Regions from separate parts of the Streptomyces sp. NPDC048506 genome, predicted to be linked through region 3. Evidence: predicted binding sites of a transcription regulator. Region 3 holds the regulator's gene; each other region holds the start of a gene.

Region 1 (6,515 bases), on a different contig from region 3:
GCTCGTCGACCAGCCCGACCGCGTCGGTCATCAGCCCGGCGCGGATCGCGGCGACGATCGCGCCGACGGTGGCCTCCTCGTTCAGCGCGGGCAGGACGACGCTGACCGTACGGCCCGTCTGGCGCTTCGCCTCCAGCAGCCGCCCCAGGGGGCGGTCCGCGGCCGACCAGGAGCGGCTGTTCAGCCAGCGCTCCACCTCTTCCAGCACGTGAACACCTCTCGCATGTGACCCATCTCGCGGATCGGACGACTATCTCAACTGTCAGTGCCTTCGGTTACAGTCTTGAACAACGCGGATGGCCATCGCATGTCGGGGTCACCGCGCCACAAACGCCTGGGTTTCGGCCCAGCGCCATACCGCTCATCCAGAGGGGCAGAGGGAAACGGCCCGTTGAAGCCCCGGCAACCCTCCAGCCGGTTCTTGCTGATCAGCAGCGGGGCTCCCGGCTAGGGAAGGTGCCAAATCCGTCTCGTGGCGAGATGCGCCGCGAGGAAGATGAGGAGAAAGGGCCTCGCCTCCATGGCTGTGCAGAGCACCGAAACCGCTGCCGACACTCCCACCGTCTCTCTTGGTCCCGCCGTCGCGCTGTCCTGCCGCGAGTGCGGCGAGCGCTTCGACCTCGGTCCCATCTTCGCCTGTGCGAGCTGTTTCGGGCCGCTCGAAGTCGCCTACGACCTGCCGAGCGGTGACCCCGAGGCCTTGAAGAAGCGGATCGAGGCCGGTCCGAACAACATCTGGCGCTACGCCCCGCTGCTGCCGGTCCCCACCGACGTGGCCGAGAAGCCGAACCTGAACCCCGGCTTCACCCACCTCGTCAAGGCCGACCGGCTCGCCGCCGAGCTCGGTGTCACCGGCGGGCTGTACGTCAAGGACGACTCCGGCAACCCGACGCACTCCTTCAAGGACCGCGTCGTCGCGATCGCCGTCGAGGCCGCCCGCGCCTTCGGCTTCACCACCCTCTCCTGCTCCTCCACCGGCAACCTCGCCGGTGCGGTCGGCGCCGCGGCACGCCGCGCCGGCTTCAAGTCCTGCGTCTTCATCCCGCACGACCTGGAGGCCGGCAAGGTCGTCATGGCCGCGGTCTACGGCGGCGACCTGGTCGGCATCGAGGGCAACTACGACGACGTCAACCGCTTCTGCTCGGAGCTCATCGGCGACCCGCTGGGCGAGGGCTGGGGCTTTGTCAACGTCAATCTGCGCCCGTACTACGGCGAGGGTTCCAAGACCCTGGCGTACGAGATCTGCGAGCAGCTCGGCTGGCGGCTCCCGGACCAGATCGTCATCCCGATCGCGTCCGGCTCCCAGCTGACGAAGATCGACAAGGGGCTGAAGGAGCTGATCGCCCTCGGCCTGGTCGAGGACAAGCCGTACAAGATCTTCGGCGCCCAGGCGGAGGGCTGCTCTCCGGTCTCGGCGGCCTTCAAGGCCGGCCACGACGTGGTCCGCCCCCAGAAGCCCAACACCATCGCCAAGTCCCTCGCGATCGGCAACCCGGCCGACGGCCCCTACGTGCTCGACATCGCGCGCCGGACCGGCGGTGCGGTCGAGGACGTCAACGACGAGCAGGTCGTGGACGCGATCAAGCTGCTGGCGCGGACCGAGGGGATCTTCGCGGAGACCGCGGGCGGGGTGACCGTCGGCGTGACCAAGAAGCTGATCGAGAACGGCCTCATCGACCCGTCCCTGACCACCGTCGTCCTCAATACGGGTGACGGTCTCAAGACGCTGGACGCCGTCGCGCCGACCTCCGGGCCCACGGCCACGATCCGCCCCAGCCTGGACGCGTTCCGCGCGGCCGGCCTGGCCGGCTGAGACCGCGCACCCCGAACTCGTACTCCGTAACCCCTGTCCGGAAGGCAGAACCATGAGCGTCACGGTCCGCATCCCCACCATCCTCCGCACCTACACCGGTGGCGAGGCCGAGGTCACCGCCGAGGGCGCGACCCTCGCCGAGGTGATCGCCGACCTGGAGAAGAACCACCAGGGCATCGCGGCCCGCGTCCTGGACGACGCCGGCAAGCTCCGCCGCTTCGTGAACGTCTACGTCAACGACGACGACGTCCGCTTCGAGCAGGGCCTTGAGACGGCGACCCCGGACGGCGCGGGCGTCTCGATCATCCCGGCCGTCGCCGGAGGCTGACCTTCGGACATGTCGCCGGAGGCTGCTGAGCGGCCAGGCGAGGTGCTATTTTGCGCCATCTCTGCTCCTTCTTGACCGGAATTGCCCCGTCCTTTGAAATCGGACGGGGCAATTCCGCTTCGTGAAAGGGGATACCATTGTGGCGATCCACGTTCCGGATATCCCCACGGGCATGCCGAACGCATATGAAATCGCGATGACTTGTGCCCGGAGCGTGCACGGGATTTGTCGCTTACGTGCGCCTATGACCGGCCCGACTTGCCCTGCAGAAACGGGATTTCGCCGCATATTGCCGATTCTCCGGCGCCAGAATTCTCGTCCGATTGACCTGTTGCGCTGGGCATCGGTGCAGATACATTCAGCGGCGGTCGACGCGTTCCGGCGCACACCCCACGGGCCTTCGCGGGGTGAGGTCTGACCCGGGTCCGCGGAGTGCGGTCCTGCGCAAGGGCCAGTAATAGGGGAGTTAGGCATGGCTCAGGGCACCGTCAAGTGGTTCAACGCGGAGAAGGGGTACGGCTTCATCGCGGTCGACGGTGGTGCGGATGTATTCGTCCACTACAGCGCGATCCAGATGGACGGTTACCGCACCCTTGAGGAGGGCCAGCGGGTCGAGTTCGAGATCTCGCAGGGCCAGAAGGGGCCGCAGGCGGACATGGTCCGCGTGGCCGGCTGAGGCGCCGACCGACTGCTGCGTACGGAAGGCCCGTACCCCTGAGGGGGTACGGGCCTTCTGCCTGCCCGTCAGCTCCCCGGCCCGACCGCCACGCTCCCCAAGACCCCTCCGGGCGGCTTGCTCCCACCCGTCGCCCGACCGCCACCCCTCAATGACGCCCTCCGGGCGGCTTGCTCCCACCCGTCACCCGACCACCACCCCTCAACGACGCCCTCCGGGCGGCTTGCTCCCACCCGTCACCCGACCACCACCCCTCAACGACGCCCTCCGGGCGGCTTGCACTCGCATGGCCCGAGTGCTAATCATTGGCGTTAGCACTCTCCGAGTGAGAGTGACAACGAAGGACCGGGTCGGTGAGGCCCGCGGGCCGGGTGGGGCAAGGAACCACCACAGGTCTGCAGGTCGTCCGTCGCGGGCGCCAGCGCGGTCCGGAGCAATCCACCCCAGTCCGGGAGGACCACTTCACATGGCCAAGATCATCGCGTTCGACGAGGAGGCACGGCGCGGTCTCGAGCGCGGGATGAACCAGCTCGCCGACGCCGTCAAGGTCACCCTCGGCCCCAAGGGCCGCAACGTCGTCCTCGAGAAGAAGTGGGGCGCCCCCACGATCACCAACGATGGTGTGTCCATCGCCAAGGAGATCGAGCTTGAGGACCCGTACGAGAAGATCGGCGCCGAGCTGGTCAAGGAGGTCGCGAAGAAGACGGACGACGTAGCCGGTGACGGCACGACGACCGCGACCGTCCTGGCCCAGGCGCTGGTCCGCGAGGGCCTGCGCAACGTTGCCGCCGGCGCCAACCCGATGGCCCTGAAGCGCGGTATCGAGAAGGCCGTCGAGGCCGTCTCCGCCGCCCTGCTCGACCAGGCCAAGGAGGTCGAGACCAAGGAGCAGATCGCCTCCACCGCCTCCATCTCCGCCGCCGACACCCAGATCGGCGAGCTGATCGCCGAGGCCATGGACAAGGTCGGCAAGGAAGGCGTCATCACCGTCGAGGAGTCCCAGACCTTCGGTCTGGAGCTGGAGCTCACCGAGGGTATGCGCTTCGACAAGGGCTACATCTCGGCGTACTTCGCGACCGACATGGAGCGTATGGAGGCCTCCCTGGAGGACCCGTACATCCTCATCGTCAACTCCAAGATCGGCAACGTGAAGGACCTGCTGCCGCTCCTGGAGAAGGTCATGCAGTCCGGCAAGCCGCTGCTGATCATCGCCGAGGACGTCGAGGGCGAGGCCCTGTCGACCCTGGTCGTCAACAAGATCCGTGGCACCTTCAAGTCCGTCGCCGTCAAGGCCCCGGGCTTCGGCGACCGCCGCAAGGCCATGCTCGGTGACATCGCCATCCTCACCGGTGGCACCGTCATCTCCGAGGAGGTCGGCCTCAAGCTGGAGAACGCCACGCTCGACCTGCTCGGCCGCGCCCGCAAGGTCGTCATCACCAAGGACGAGACCACCATCGTCGACGGTGCCGGTGACAGCGAGCAGGTCCAGGGCCGGGTGAACCAGATCCGCGCCGAGATCGAGAACAGCGACTCGGACTACGACCGCGAGAAGCTCCAGGAGCGCCTGGCGAAGCTGGCCGGCGGCGTGGCCGTCATCAAGGCCGGTGCCGCGACCGAGGTCGAGCTCAAGGAGCGCAAGCACCGCATCGAGGACGCCGTCCGCAACGCGAAGGCGGCCGTCGAGGAGGGCATCGTCGCCGGCGGTGGCGTCGCCCTGCTCCAGGCCTCCTCGGTCTTCGAGAAGCTGGAGCTGGACGGCGACGAGGCCACCGGTGCCGCCGCTGTGAAGCTGGCCCTGGAGGCCCCGCTGAAGCAGATCTCCGTGAACGCCGGCCTTGAGGGTGGCGTCATCGTGGAGAAGGTCCGCAACCTCACCCCGGGTCACGGCCTGAACGCCGCGAACGGCGAGTACGTGGACATGATCGCCGAGGGCATCATCGACCCGGCGAAGGTGACCCGCTCTGCCCTGCAGAACGCCGCCTCCATCGCCGCGCTGTTCCTCACCACCGAGGCCGTCATCGCCGACAAGCCGGAGAAGGCCGCCGCGGCCGCTCCGGGCGGCATGCCGGGCGGTGACATGGACTTCTGATCCCTCAGGGATCGGAACGCTGATCCTCTCGGATCACACGTCCAGACATACGTCGGGGCGGCACCCTCCTCCCAGGGGGTGCCGCCCCGACGGCGTTGGTGAGCGGGCGCATCACCGGTCCTCCGCGGAAGTCATCCGTCGTTCGCGGACGTCATCCGCCCTCCGCGCAAGTCATCGGTCCTCGGCAGGCGTCATCCGCCCTCCGCGGAAGTCATCGGTCCTCCGCAGGCCTCAGCAGCCCTCCGCGGACGTCACCGGTGCGCCAGGCGGTGGTGCGTACGGCGGTGGCCCGCCGGCATCTTGACCCGGATCGTGGCCCCCCGGGCGACGTCGGTGCCCGGCTCCGGAGCCTGGGCGCACACCGCGCCGGCCTCGGCGCGCACCTCGGCGCTCGCTTCGGTATGCGCTTCGACGCCCGCTTCGGGGCCCGCCTGCCGGCAGCGTCCGTCCGTCCCGTGCCCGGCCAGGACCATCCGGAGGCCCGCCCGCTCGGCGGCGGCCCGCGCCTGCGCAGGCCTTCTGCCCAGCAGGTCGGGAACCTGGACCGTCCGCGGGCCGGACGCTCCCTCGCCCGGCGGCCGCTCGCCGGACGAGGGCTCCTTGGGCGGTTCCGGAGCCGGGGACGAGGAGCTCCCGGCGTCGGACACCGCGGCGCCCGCCTCCCGGTCGCCCGCCCCCGCGGCGTCCGCGACGGTGAGGGCGTACCCGCCGGCCAGCACGGCCGCCAGGACCGCCAGCCCGCTGCCCAGCAGCGCGGCCGTCCGGACACCCCGACGGCGGCGCGGATCGCGGCGGCGCCCCGGTGCCGGAGCCGCTACGGGCGGATCCGCGGCCGGGAACACCAGCGTCGGGTCCGCGGCCGGGGCCACCCGGGTCGGGCCTGCCTGGGTCAGGTCCGCCTGGGTCGGGTCCGCCGTCGGGATCACCTGCGTCGGGGCCGTGTGCAGACCGGGCGACGCGGTGTCGGGTGACCGGGAGGCCGGCGCCGCGCCCGACGCTCCGCCGTGCGCCGGTCCGCCGTGCCCCGCCCCGGGGACCGTGAGACCCGGGGAGAGACCGGCCAGGACCCGCTCGACGTCGCGGAGCATCGCCTCGGCGTCCCGATGGCGGTCCCCGGGTGCTTTGTTCAGCGCCCGGAGGACGAGCGCGTCGCACGCCGGCGGCAACGCGGGAACATGGGCCGACGGGGGCTCCGGCGTGGCCTCCACATGCTGGAGGACCAGGTCGATCACGCCGTCACCGAGGAACGGCGGCCGGCCCGTCAGCAGCTCGTACAGCAGACAGCCGGTGGAGTAGAGGTCGGCGGGGGCACCCACGGCCTCCCCCCGGGCCTGCTCGGGGGAGAGGTACGGGGGAGTGCCCACGACCGTGGTGTGCGGGGCCGACGCCGCACCCTGCACCTCCACGAGCCGTGCGATACCGAAGTCCGTCACTTTGACGGCACCGTCGCGGGTGAGCATCACATTGGCCGGTTTGATGTCGCTGTGGACGATCCCGCCGCGATGCGCGTACGCCAGCGCCGCCAGCACCCCGGCGGTCAACTCCAGTGCCCTGCCCGGCGGGAGTCGCTCCCCGCGGGGCCGAAGGTCCGCGAACGTCGCACCGTCGA
Region 2 (6,515 bases), on a different contig from region 3:
GCCCGACGACACCGACCGCGGCTGGGGCGAGCGGCCGGCCGGCGGTGACAGCGCCGCCGACCTCGCCCGCTTCCTCGACGAAAAGCCGCCCCACCACCTCTGAGCGAGGCGACGGGGCGGCGTGTGCCGGCCGGTGGCGCCTGCTACTCCTGCGTCTTCTGGATGCCGATGGTGCCCAAGGCCGAGGACGGCACGGCGAGCGAGCCGTTGCGCTGGGCGATCAGCGCGTCGCGGATCTCGGTGAGCAGCTCGATCTCGGTCGGGGCCGCGGGTCCGTCGTCGACCGGCTTCTTGGCCTCCTGGCGCTCCTTCCACTTGTTCATCGGAAGGATCATGAGGAAGTAGACGACCGCGGCGGTGATCAGGAACGTCAGGGCGGCGCTGAGCACCGAGCCCCAGAGGATGTAGATGCCGTCGACGAACGCGCCTGTCTTGGGGTCCTTCGAGCAAGTTGTGGTCAAGCAGGACTGGTAGTTGTCCAGGTTCTGCGAGCCGAGGGCGCCGACGATCGGGTTGATGACGCCCTTGACCACGGAGTTCACGATGTTGGTGAACGCCGCACCAACGACGACCGCGACCGCGAGTTCGATGACGTTGCCGCGCATCAGGAATTCCTTGAACCCCTGAAGGACGCCCTTGCTCTGGCTCACCTGACAGCCTCTTTCCACGCTCATGACGGACGGTGCATCGACACTCAGCACCGCAACATACGGCAGGGCGGGGCGGCACTGTCCAGCCGTACGACCCGAACCGGCGATCGGTCGGCGCTTCGGTGCGGATCGTGCGGAGGGAGTGGGTCCGGTACGTCCGGGACGTCGGACGGACGGATGCGGCGGTACCGGTGCGGTGGGCGCGTCCCCGTTGGCGCGCGGCGGGTGCCCCGCCATGCCCAGCAGTGTCGCCCGGCCTATGGGCGGATGCCACTCGATCTTCGGTCACGGCTACCGCCCTCCCGGCGCCGCCGCCGACGGGCAGCCGGCCGTGGGAGCGGGTCGTGCCGCGCCGTACGAGACGCCACCGGCCAGTGCTGCGGCGGTCATCGCGAGTCCGGCGGCGAGCATGCGCCGTCGTGTGAAGCGCTGCCAGCGGCGCCTTCCGCCACCGGCCCGTACCGGAGCAAAGTGGGGCACTTCACATCGCGGGGGAGTAGGGAGGGGCGGGGAGAGGGGGGTGTGGGGAGCGCGAGGGATGTGAGGAGTGCGAGGGGTGTGAAGCATGGGTGGTCACCGCCTTGCCGGGTGCTCGGGAGGAACTGGCGATCACCACCGTGCCGCAGTTCGCTCCCGCCCGCTCCGGGGTGTGGACGGCCCCGCCGTTGTGGACAACTCGGTCACCCGGGAGGGGGCGGTGCCGATGCCTGCCGTCAGACGCCTGCCGTCAGACGCCCGCCGTCGGACGCAGGCCGTCAGGGCAGTTCGATGCCCAGGTCCAGGCCCCCGTGGGCGTCGACGCACAGGCAGTTGCGCTCCGTGGTGTCGGGGAGGGCCGCGACCGCGTCGAAGAGGACCTCGCGCAGTCGGCCGATGTTCTGGGCGAAGACGCCCAGCACCTCCTCGTGGGAGACGCCGTCACCGGTCTCGGTCCCCGCGTCCAGGTCCGTCACCAGGGTCAACGACGTGTAGCACAGGCTCAGTTCGCGGGCCAGGACGGCCTCGGGGTGGCCGGTCATGCCGACCACCGACCAGCCCTGGGCGGCGTGCCAGCGCGACTCGGCGCGGGTCGAGAACCGGGGGCCCTCGATGACGACGAGCGTGCCGCCGTCGACCGGCTCCCAGTCGCGGCCGCGAGCCGCGGCGAGCGCGGCCTGGCGGCCGGCGGGGCAGTACGGGTCGGCGAAGGTGAGGTGGACGACGTTGGGGACGCCGCCGGTCCACCCCGCTCCGCCTCCGCTCGCCGACGGGTCCCCGGATGCGTAGCCGGGCAGCGGTTCGCCGTCGAAGTAGGTCTGTACGCGGGCCTTGGTGCGGTCCACGAGCTGATCGGGGACCAGCAGCGTGCCGGGGCCGTACTCCTGGCGCAGGCCGCCGACCGCGCACGGGCCGAGCACCTGGCGCACGCCGAGGGAGCGCAGCGCCCACAGGTTGGCGCGGTAGTTGATGCGGTGCGGCGGGAGGTGGTGGCCGCGGCCGTGCCGGGGCAGGAAGGCGACCTGGCGGCCGGCGACCTCGCCGAGGAACAGCGAGTCGCTGGGGGCACCGTAGGGGGTGTCCATCGTGATTTCGGTCACATCATCGAGGAAGGAGTAGAACCCCGAGCCGCCGATGACACCTATCTCCGCGTCAGCCATGGCGCTCACAGTAGCGGGCGGCCCGCCCGTTCGACGGCCGGTGACCGGAATGAAAGCTTCTCGTAAGGGCACGTCAGCATGCGCACGTCGGAATGCGCCAGCGACCCTCGGCATGCGTCAGCGGCGCTCGGTACGCGTCGGCGCCCCTCGGCGTCTGCCCGACTGCTCCGGTGTGGACGCGTCGGGCCCCGCCGTCGGTTGACGGCGGGGCCCGGTGAAGCGGTGTGGGCGCGGTGCGCGGCTCAGGCCGCGGAGCTGGCGCTCGTGGTGCTGCTGGAGGACGACGCGGTCGAGGTGGACGACGTGGCGTCGGAGCTGCTCGACGAGGAGCCGGCGGAGTCCGAGGAGGACGTGCTGCTCGACGAGGAGGAGCTCTTCGCGGGGCTGCTGCTGGACGACGCCCCACGGCTGTCGTTGCGGTAGAAGCCGGAGCCCTTGAAGACGATGCCGACCGCGGAGAACACCTTCTTGAGGCGTCCGTTGCAGCTGGGGCACTCCGTCAGCGCGTCGTCGGTGAACTTCTGCACCGCCTCAAGGCCTTCGCCGCACTCGGTGCACTGGTACTGGTAGGTCGGCACTTGACTTCCTCCTGGCACTCTCACTCGATGAGTGCTAACGACGCTCCATCTTGCAGTATTCCCGGCCATCAGTCCACCGTGACGAGCTTTCGGTGACCGACTCCACGTTCGCGGGCCCCGGTCGGAGCCGTTCCGCGGCCCGCGACGGTCAGGTGCGCGCCAGCTCCCGTTCCCGGTCCGCCGCGGCGGGCGCCACGACGGCGCCGGCCTGGGAGGCGACCACGGACGAGGGGCGCGGCACCAGCCGGGCGCGGAGCGTCAGCAGCACCACGAAGGCCAGCGCCGTACCGGCCAGCGGCACCAGGAATCCGGTGCTCGGCCCGAAGCGGTCCGCCAGCTGGCCGGCGGAGGTGGCGGCGGCCGCCTGGCCCAGCGCGACCGCGCCGGTCAGCCAGGTGAAGGCCTCGGTACGGGCGGTGGCCGGCACCAGCGACTCGACCAGCGTGTAGCCGGTGATCAGCGCGGGGGCGATGCACAGGCCGACGAGCAGGCCGACGGCGCCCAGCAGCGGCACCGAGGTGACCACCCACAGCGGGGTGGTGGCCAGCGCCAGCAGCCCGTAGGCGACCAGCAGCCGGCGCCGCGGGCCGACCTTCCAGGCGATCGCGCCGCAGACGATGCCGGCGAGCATGTTGCCGCCCGCGAAGATCCCGTAGAGCACGCCGTTGATGCCGGGCTGCCCGATGTGCTGGGTGAGCGCGGTCAGCGAGACCTGCATACCGCCGAAGACGGCGCCGATCCCGAGGAACGCCGCGATCAGGACGCGTACGCCGGGCACCGACAGCGCCGAGACGCGCGGGGCGGCGTCGGCCCCGGCCCGGTGCACCGGCGGCTGGCTGCGCTTCTGCGCGGCGAACAGCAGCCCGCCGGCCAGCGTCAGCGCCGCCTCGGCGACCAGACCGGCCGCCGGGTGGATGCCGGTGCACAGCGCGGTGGCCAGGACGGGGCCGACGACGAAGGTGAACTCGTCGGTGACCGACTCGAAGGCGGCGGCCGTGGGCATCAGCGGGCTGCCGCCGAGGCGGGCCGCCCAGCGGGCCCGCACCATGGGGCCGACCTGCGGCGTCGAGGCGCCCGTGGGGACCGCCACGGCGATCAGTGCCCACAGGGGGGCGTGTGCCAGGGCGATGGCGATCAGCGCCGAGACGCCGGCGGTGTGCACCAGGACACCGGGGAGCAGCACCGCGCGCTGGCCGAAGCGGTCGGCGAGCTTGCCGCTCTGCGGCGCGAACAGGGCCATCGAGACACCGGTCGTGGCGGACACCGCGCCGGCGGTGCCGTAGGAGCCGGTGGTGGACTGGACGAGCAGCACGATGCCGATGGTCAGCATCGCGAAGGGCTGCCGGGCCAGGAAGCCGGGCAGCAGGAACGTCCATGCACCAGGGGTGCGGAGCAGTCGTCCGTATCCGGGACGGGAGTCCTTGACCGCGGATGCCACGGCCGGGCCTTTCTGCCGCCTGGTAGCGCACCGCCCGCAAGGTCGTCACGGGTGCGCGCCGAGAGCTGTCCTCTCGCGCAGGACCGAGTGATACCGCGTGGTCCGCACCTTGAGAGGTGGCTGCGTGTGGCAGGGGACCGCGGCCGCCGAGCGGTCGCGCCAGCTCTGCGTCAGGCAGAGTTGGTTCGTCATGTTCGCTCTTCATACTACAGGTCGAAGCGCGTGAAGCCCTGGGATTAACCAGGGCTTCACGGAGATTTCCTTGGTATCCGCGGAGATCTACAGCACATTTTTCGGCCGGGGCGCCCCGGGCCGCGGTCAGTGGCCGGGCCGGTGGCCGCGCCGCCCGGGGCCGCCGCCGGCCCCCAGCCAGCCGGCCAGCTTGCCGCCCTGGGAGACCGCCTGGAGCCGTCGCTCGGCCGCGTCGCGCACCGGATCCGTGGCGACCACCAGCAACTCGTCGCCGTGCCGCAGCACCGTCGTGGGCGAGGGTACGAAGCTGGAGCCGTCCCGGACGACGAGGGTGACCGCGGCGCCCTTGGGCATCCGGAGCTCGCCGACCTCGACGCCGTGCATCCGGGAGGCCGGGCCGATGGACGTGGACAGCAGATGGCCGCGCAGCCGCTCCAGGGGCGCCGACTCGATGCCCAGGTCGGCGGACTCCTCGCCGTCGCCCAGCTTGAGGCGGCGGGCCACCCAGGGCAGGGTCGGCCCCTGGACGAAGGTGTAGACGACGACCAGCACGAAGACGATGTTGAAGACCGTCTCGCTGCCGGGGACCTCGTTCACCATCGGGATGGTGGCCAGCACGATCGGCACCGCGCCGCGCAGCCCGGCCCACGACAGCAGGGCCTTCTCCTGCCAGGGCACCCGGAAGGGCAGCAGCGCGACGAACACGGACACCGGGCGGGCCACGATCGTCAGGATCAGGCCGATGACCAGCGCCGGCACCACGTCGTCGAGCAGGTTGTGCGGGGTCACCAGCAGGCCCAGCAGGACGAACATGCCGATCTGCCCGATCCAGCCGAGGCCCTCGGCGAAGCCGCGGGTGGCGGGGGCGTGCGGCAGTTTGGCGTTGCCGAGGATCACTGCGGCCAGGTAGACGGCGAGGAAGCCGGAGCCGTGCGCCAGTGCGCCGGCCGCGTACGCCGAGACGGCGATGGCCATCACGGCGATCGGGTAGAGGCCGGAGGCGGGCAGCGCCACATGCCGCATGCCGTACGCGCCCAGCCAGCCGATGGCCAGGCCGATGGCGGCGCCGATGGCCAGTTCCAGGGTGATCTCGCCGAGCAGGTGGTACCAGGACTCGGCCGGCCCGGCCGTGGAGAAGGCGACGACGAGGATGACCACCGGGGCGTCGTTGAAGCCGGATTCGGCCTCCAGGACACCCGTCAGGCGGGCCGGCAGGCGCACGCTGCGCAGGACGGAGAAGACCGCTGCGGCGTCCGTGGACGAGACCACGGCGCCGATCAGCAACGCCTGGCGCCACTCAAGTCCGGCCAAATAGTGCGCTCCGGCGGCGGTGACCCCCACGCTCACCGCGACGCCGACCGTCGAGAGCGCCGCCGCCCGGGGCAGCGCCGGTTTGATGTCCTTCCACTTGGTGCCCAGGCCGCCTTCCGCGAGGATCACGACCAGCGCGGCGTAGCCGAGGAGTTGGGTCAGCTGGGCGTTGTCGAAGACGACGCCACCGAGGCCGTCCTGCCCTATGGCGATGCCTATCCCCAGGTAGACGAGCAGGCTGGGGAGCCCGCTGCGCGAGGAGAGTCGTACTGCGGCGACCGCGACGAGCAGTACGAGCGAGCAGATCAGCAGGAGTTCATTGAGGTGGTCGACAGTCAGGAGCTGGTCCTTCCTCGCACGGGGCCGGCCGGGGGGCTGGGGGTGGTCGTTCCTTACCGTATCTAGTTACTGAGACTAACAATTTACCATTACTTGAAAGTCGGATGTGCTGGCGGTGACTCCGCGTAGGGGTCCCCGAACCCGTGCGCCTATGGTTGCTCCAGCACTCCCACCCTGCCCCTCGAAGGACAGAGATGCCCGCCAACAAGTCCGGCCCGGTCCCCAGGAAGAAGAAGGGGCGGCGCGGCCGCCTCGTCGCGATCACTGTCGTGCTGCTGCTCGTGGCGGGCATCGGTTTCGGCGCGTTCTGGGGAGTCAGCACCGTCCGCGCCTCCTTCCCGCAGACCACGGGCTCGCTCAAACTCCCGGG
Region 3 (6,515 bases):
GCGCTCGATCTACGCGGCTGGCAAGCTTCCCATCTACCTGATCATCGACCCCATCGTGGCCCACTGCGTCCTCCTCGCCGAGCCCACAGGCGTGGGGGAGAGTGCCGACTACAGGTCGCAGTCGATCTACAAGTTCGGCGACCCGGTGCCGTTGGACCAGCTCGATGCCGTACTCGACACCAGCGAGTTCCGGACCCTCGCCGACGTCAAACGGCACCGCCGACCGTGACGAAGTCGATCAGCTCCTCCACCCGCCCCAGCAACGCCGGCTCCAGGTCCCGGTAGGACCGCACGGACGACAGAATCCGCTGCCACGCCGCCCCCGTGTTCTCCGGCCAGCCCAAGGCCCGGCACACCCCCGTCTTCCAGTCCTGCCCGTGCGGCACCGCCGGCCAGGCCGGGATCCCCACCGACGACGCCTTCACCGCCTCCCACACGTCGATGTACGGGTGGCCCACGACGAGCACGTGCTCGCCCGTCACCTCGGCCGCGATCCGGGACTCCTTCGAGCCGGGCACGAGATGGTCCACCAGCACCCCCAGCCGGGCGTCCGGACCGGGGGAGAAGCCGCGGACGATCGCCGGGAGGTCGTCGATGCCCTCCAGGTACTCCACGACCACGCCCTCGATCCGCAGGTCGTCGCCCCAGACCCGCTCGACCAGTTCGGCGTCGTGGCGCCCCTCCACGTAGATGCGCCCGGCGCGTGCGACCCGGGCGCGGGCGCCGGGCACGGCGAGCGAACCCGATGCCGTACGGGCCGGGCCGCTCGGCGCCGGCCGGCCCTGCGGGCGGACGAGGGTGACCACCTTGCCCTCCAGCAGGAAGCCGCGCGGCACCATGGGGAAGACGCGGTGCTTGCCGAAGCGGTCCTCCAGGGTGACGGTCGGCCCCTCAGCGGTCTTCTCGCAGCGGATCACGGCACCGCAGAAGCCCGTGGTGACCTCCTCGACGACCAGATCGGGATCGGCCGGCACCTCGGGCGCGGGCTGCTGCTTCTTCCAGGGGGGAGTGAGGTCGGGGCTGTAGCGCTTGCTCTGCATGGGGCCTGTTCTGTTCGGGTCGGAGGGGTGGCTCGGGTCGAAGGCGTGGCGGGCCGGGGCGGCCGGTCGGGGTGGCGGTCAGTTCGGATCGATGGGGCCGGTCGTGGTGTCGGATCAACGGGGGCGGGTCGTAGCGTCGGAGCAATGGGGGCGGGGTGTAGTGGCGGTCAGGACGAACGGGGGACGCCGAAACGGGCGGCCAGGGCGTCCCGCTGGGCCCGGACGAAGGCGGCGTCCACCACCGCGCCATGGCCGGGTACGTACAGCGCCTCCTCGCCGCCGAGTGCCAGCAGCCGGTCCAGGGCCGCCGGCCACTGCTGGGGCAGCGCGTCCGGGCCGGCCTGCGGTTCACCGGACTCCTCCACCAGGTCGCCGCAGAAGACGATCTCCCGGGCGCCGTGCCGGCCGGGTACGAGAACGGCCAGGTCGTGGGCGGTGTGGCCGGGGCCCACATTGGCGAGCAGCACCGTGCGGTCGCCCAGGTCGACGGTGAGCTGACCGTGCACATGATGGTGCGGGACGACGAGCAGATCGGTGGCCTCCGCGGCGGCGTCCCGGTCCACGCCGTGGCGCACCGCGTCATGCCGCAGCTCGTCCTTGCCCCGGCGCAGCAGCAGCTCGCCCAGGCCGGCCGCGCCGAAGACCTCGACACCCGCGAAGGCCGCGGTGCCCAGTACATGATCGAAATGTGGATGGGTGAGCGCGACATGCGTCACGTCCCGGCCCAGTACGCCGCGGACCGAGCGGCGCAGCTCCGCGCCGTCGCGGATGCTCGCCCCGGTGTCGACGATCATGATCCCGGCCGTCCCGGTGATCACGCCGATCGTCTCGTCCCAGCCCGGCATCCGGCGCCGGACGACGCCTTCACCGAGCTGTTCCCACCCGGCCTCTTCCCAAGCAGTGCGCATACCGAGACGCTAGCTCCATCGCGATAGCGTTGCCCGGCAGATCGCCCGAACACGGTCATCGGCCACGCGCTGTGCGAGGCCACCCTTGCCGTGCCCGTGCTACCCGGCCGTACACTGGCTCCGGGTCTGGCACTCGGCCCGGGTGAGTGCCAGGAGAACGAGACGGCGGGACGGCCGGACTGGAGGTGCGCGGGATGCTCAGTGAACGCAGGCTCGAAGTGCTGCGCGCCATCGTCCAGGACTACGTCGGCACGGAGGAGCCGGTCGGCTCCAAGGCGCTCACCGAGCGCCACAAGCTGGGGGTGTCCCCGGCCACCATCCGTAACGACATGGCGGCGCTGGAGGACGAGGGCTTCATCGCCCAGCCGCACACCAGCGCCGGGCGGATCCCGACCGACAAGGGCTACCGTCTCTTCGTCGACAAGCTGGCCGGCGTCAAGCCGCTGTCCAGCCCCGAGCGGCGGGCGATCCAGAACTTCCTGGACGGTGCCGTGGACCTGGACGACGTCGTGGGCCGCACGGTCCGGCTGCTGGCGCAGCTGACCCGGCAGGTCGCGGTCGTGCAGTACCCGTCCCTGACCCGCTCCACGGTCCGGCACGTCGAGCTGCTGGCGCTGGCCCCGGCCCGCCTGATGCTCGTCCTGATCACGGACACCGGGCGGGTGGAGCAGCGGCTGATCGACTGCCAGGCGCCGTTCGCCGAGACGTCCCTCGCGGACCTGCGGGCGCGGCTGAACAGTCGGGTCGTGGGGCGCCGGTTCACGGACGTGCCCCAACTGGTGCAGGATCTCCCGGAGTCCTTCGAGCAGGACGACCGCGGTACGGTCTCGACAGTGCTGTCGGTGTTGCTGGAGACTTTGGTGGAGGAGACCGAAGAGCGGCTGATGATCGGCGGTACCGCCAATCTCACGCGCTTCGGACACGACTTCCCCCTGACCATCCGTCCGGTACTTGAGGCCCTTGAGGAGCATGTGGTGCTGCTCAAGCTCCTCGGGGAGGCCAAGGACTCGGGCATGACCGTACGCATCGGGCATGAGAATGCCCACGAAGGCCTGACGTCCACCTCGGTCGTCACGGTCGGCTACGGTTCGGGCGACGAGGCAGTCGCCAAACTCGGCGTGGTCGGACCGACCCGCATGGACTACCCCGGAACGATGGGAGCGGTACGCGCAGTGGCACGTTACGTCGGACAGATCTTGGCGGAGTCGTAAGTGGCCACGGATTACTACGCGGTCCTGGGCGTTCGGCGCGATGCCTCGCAGGACGAGATCAAGAAGGCCTTCCGGCGGCTGGCGCGGGAGCTGCACCCGGACGTGAACCCGGATCCCAAGACCCAGGAGCGGTTCAAGGAGATCAACGCCGCTTACGAGGTCCTGTCGGATCCGCAGAAGAAGCAGGTCTACGACCTCGGCGGCGACCCCCTCTCGCAGGCCGGCGGTGCCGGCGGGGCGGGCGGCTTCGGCGCGGGCTTCGGCAACTTCTCCGACATCATGGACGCCTTCTTCGGCACCGCGTCGCAGCGCGGCCCGCGGTCGCGCACCCGCCGCGGCCAGGACGCCATGATCCGGCTCGACATCGAGCTGAACGAAGCGGCCTTCGGCACGACCAAGGACATCCAGGTCGACACCGCCGTGGTGTGCACGACCTGCACCGGCGAGGGCGCCGCCCCCGGCACCTCCGCCCAGACCTGCGACATGTGCCGCGGCCGCGGTGAGGTCTCCCAGGTCACCCGGTCCTTCCTCGGTCAGGTCATGACGTCCCGGCCGTGCCCGCAGTGCCAGGGCTTCGGCACGGTCGTGCCGACGCCGTGCCCCGAGTGCGCCGGCGACGGCCGGATCCGCTCCCGCCGCACGCTGACGGTGAAGATCCCGGCCGGTGTCGACAACGGCACCCGCATCCAGCTCGCCGGCGAGGGCGAGGTCGGCCCCGGCGGCGGCCCTGCCGGTGATCTCTACGTCGAGATCCACGAGCTGCCGCACCCGGTCTTCCAGCGGCGCGGTGACGATCTGCACTGCACGGTCACCATCCCGATGACGGCGGCGGCGCTGGGCACCAAATGCCCGCTGGAGACGCTCGACGGGGTGGAGGAGATCGACGTTCGGCCCGGCACCCAGTCCGGCCAGTCGATCCCGCTGCACCAGCGCGGCGTGACCCATCTGCGCGGCAACGGCCGAGGCGACCTGATCGTCCACGTCGAGGTGCAGACGCCCACCAAGCTCGACCCCGAGCAGGAGGAGCTGCTGCGCCGGCTCGCCAAGCTGCGCGGTGAGGAGCGGCCCACGGGCCAGTTCCAGCCGGGGCAGCAGGGGCTGTTCTCGCGTCTGAAGGACGCGTTCAACGGCAGGTAGGCGGTACCGCCGGGGGGGTCGTCCCTGGTTCGGAGCGGTGTGTTGGGCGTGACACGATGTGCGCATGCCCACCGCACTGACCGATCTCTGCCGGCACCCGATCGTGCAGGCCCCGATGGCCGGAGGCGGCTCCGGACCCGAGCTGGCCGCTGCCGTCTGCGGCGCCGGCGGCCTCGGTTTCCTCGCCGCCGGCTACAAGACCGCCGACGGCATGTACCAGGAGATCAAACAGCTGCGGTCGCTGACCGACCGGCCCTTCGGCGTCAACCTCTTCATGCCGCAGCCCTCCCTGGCCGACACCTCCGCGGTCGACGTCTACCGCGAGCAACTCGCCGGCGAGGCCGCCTGGTACGAGACCGAGCTCGGCGACACCGACGGTCCCAGCGACGACGGCTACGAGGCCAAGCTCGCGATCCTGCGGGAGGACCCGGTGCCGGTGGTGTCCTTCACCTTCGGCTGCCCCTCGCGCGCCGTCCTCGACTCCTTCGCCAAGGTCGGTACGTACACCGTCGTCACCGCCACCACCGCGGCCGAGGCACAGGCCGCCCAGTGGTCGGGGGCGGACGCGGTCTGTGTGCAGGGCGTGGAGGCGGGCGGCCACCAGGCCACGCACCGGGACGATCCGCACCTGGACGGGACCGGTGCGGGCCTGGGGCTGCTGGCGCTGCTCGGCCAGGTCCGTGAGGCGGTGCAGATCCCGGTGATCGCCGCGGGCGGGCTGATGCGCGGCGCGCAGATCGCCGCCGTGCTGGCCGCCGGGGCGACCATGGCGCAGCTGGGCACCGCCTTCCTCGCCACCCCCGAGTCGGGTGCCAACCCGCTGCACAAGCAGGCGCTGACCAACCCCCTGTTCACGCATACGGAGTTGACCCGGGCGTTCTCCGGGCGCCCGGCCCGAGGCCTGGTGAACCGTTTCCTGCGCGAGCACGGCCCGTACGCCCCGGCCGCCTACCCCGCCGTCCACTACCTCACCTCCACCGTGCGCAAGGCCGCGGCCAAGGCGGGCGACGCGCAGGGCCTGAACCTCTGGGCGGGGCAGGGGCACCGGCTGGCCCGGGAGCTGCCCGCCGCGCAGCTCATCGAGGTCCTGATGGCCGAACTGGACGCGGCGCGCGCCTCGATGAACCTGCCCGCCGACGGCGGTGTCGCCTCATGACCGCGCCGGTCTTCCTCGTCGATTCGCTCGCGGACGTACGGGCCGGCGGCACATTGACCCTGGACGGCCCCGAGGGGCGGCATGCGGTGTCGGTGCGCCGGCTGCGGGTCGGCGAGGAGGTCGTGCTGACGGACGGTCAGGGCGCCGGTGCCTACGGCACGGTGGCCGCCGTCGAGGGCAAGGACCGGCTCACCGTGGCCGTTGCGGAACTGCGCACCGAGGAACCGCCGAGCCCCACCCTCACCGTCGTCCAGGCGCTGCCCAAGGGTGACCGCGGTGAGCTGGCGGTCGAGACGATGACCGAGACCGGCGTGGACGCCATCGTGCCCTGGCCGGCGGCGCGTTGCGTCACCCAGTGGAAGGGCGAGCGGGCCGCCAAGTCGCTGGCCAAGTGGCGCGCCACGGCCCGGGAGGCCGGCAAGCAGTCGCGCCGGCTGACCTTCCCCGAGGTCGCGGACCCGCTGACGACCAAACAGGTGGCGGCTCTGCTCGCCGACGCGGACTTCGCCGCCGTCCTCCACGAGGAGGGCAGCTCCCCGCTCGCCACCGCCGAACTCCCCACCACCGGCCGCATCGTGCTCGTGGTCGGCCCGGAGGGCGGCGTCTCCCCGGAGGAGCTCGCCACCTTCGCCGAGGCCGGTGCCAAGCCGTACCGCCTGGGCACGACCGTGCTGCGCACCTCCACGGCCGGCACCGCGGCGACGGCACTCCTACTGGGACGCACGGGGCGCTGGAGCTAGCTGGAGCTGGCTGGGGCTGGCCGGGGCTGGCTGGGCAGCGGGAATACCGGCCGGGCGGCGCCGCGTTGAGGGCCCCACAGGGGGCGCTCGCGTCCCCTACGGGAAGTGTTCGCCCCGCCCCTAGGGAGACGGAGACACCCCCCAGGGCCCGCCCACCTCACCCCCCGCCGTCGCGGCAAACCTCAGACCGCCGCCGGCTGCATGATCGCCCCGGCCGTCGCCACCAGCTCCGCCAGGCTGCCGGTGAACGTCGGCAGCAGGTGGAGGCAGACCGCCCAGGCCTCGATGTCGGTGCCCAGATGCTCGCCGGTCAGTGCGGCGGC

Evidence for each region. The regulator HrcA, encoded in region 3, represses chaperone genes, less so after heat shock. The targets are predictions, from matches to a motif close to TTNGCACTCNGNNNNNCNGAGTGCNAA.
Region 1: a site for HrcA is predicted at 3,093-3,119, ahead of groL (chaperonin GroEL). Genes of this name have one in related genera too.
Region 2: a site for HrcA is predicted at 2,877-2,903, ahead of AB0C96_RS24060 (FmdB family zinc ribbon protein). Genes of this name have one in related genera too.

Annotation. Positions count from the first base shown of each region.
Region 1 covers NZ_JBEZIX010000046.1:49,897-56,411, reverse strand. Annotated here, with positions in the region: gene AB0C96_RS31500 (glucosyl-3-phosphoglycerate synthase) at 1-208, opposite strand, end outside; SAM riboswitch class I at 359-503, shown strand; gene thrC (threonine synthase) at 521-1,813, shown strand; gene AB0C96_RS31490 (MoaD/ThiS family protein) at 1,866-2,141, shown strand; gene AB0C96_RS31485 (cold-shock protein) at 2,614-2,817, shown strand; gene groL (chaperonin GroEL) at 3,284-4,906, shown strand; gene AB0C96_RS31475 (protein kinase) at 5,158-6,515, opposite strand, start outside.
Region 2 covers NZ_JBEZIX010000030.1:29,187-35,701, forward strand. Annotated here, with positions in the region: gene AB0C96_RS24040 (hypothetical protein) at 1-103, shown strand, start outside; gene mscL (large conductance mechanosensitive channel protein MscL) at 144-650, opposite strand; partial or broken gene AB0C96_RS24050 (hypothetical protein) at 1,023-1,217, opposite strand; gene AB0C96_RS24055 (S-methyl-5'-thioadenosine phosphorylase) at 1,406-2,287, opposite strand; gene AB0C96_RS24060 (FmdB family zinc ribbon protein) at 2,530-2,865, opposite strand; gene AB0C96_RS24065 (MFS transporter) at 3,014-4,303, opposite strand; gene AB0C96_RS24070 (potassium/proton antiporter) at 4,622-6,145, opposite strand; gene AB0C96_RS24075 (penicillin acylase family protein) at 6,340-6,515, shown strand, end outside.
Region 3 covers NZ_JBEZIX010000006.1:192,794-199,308, forward strand. Annotated here, with positions in the region: gene AB0C96_RS06700 (Uma2 family endonuclease) at 1-229, shown strand, start outside; gene AB0C96_RS06705 (DUF3097 domain-containing protein) at 207-1,040, opposite strand; gene AB0C96_RS06710 (MBL fold metallo-hydrolase) at 1,208-1,948, opposite strand; gene hrcA (heat-inducible transcriptional repressor HrcA) at 2,143-3,159, shown strand; gene dnaJ (molecular chaperone DnaJ) at 3,160-4,296, shown strand; gene AB0C96_RS06725 (nitronate monooxygenase) at 4,361-5,452, shown strand; gene AB0C96_RS06730 (16S rRNA (uracil(1498)-N(3))-methyltransferase) at 5,449-6,192, shown strand; gene AB0C96_RS06735 (hypothetical protein) at 6,375-6,515, opposite strand, start outside.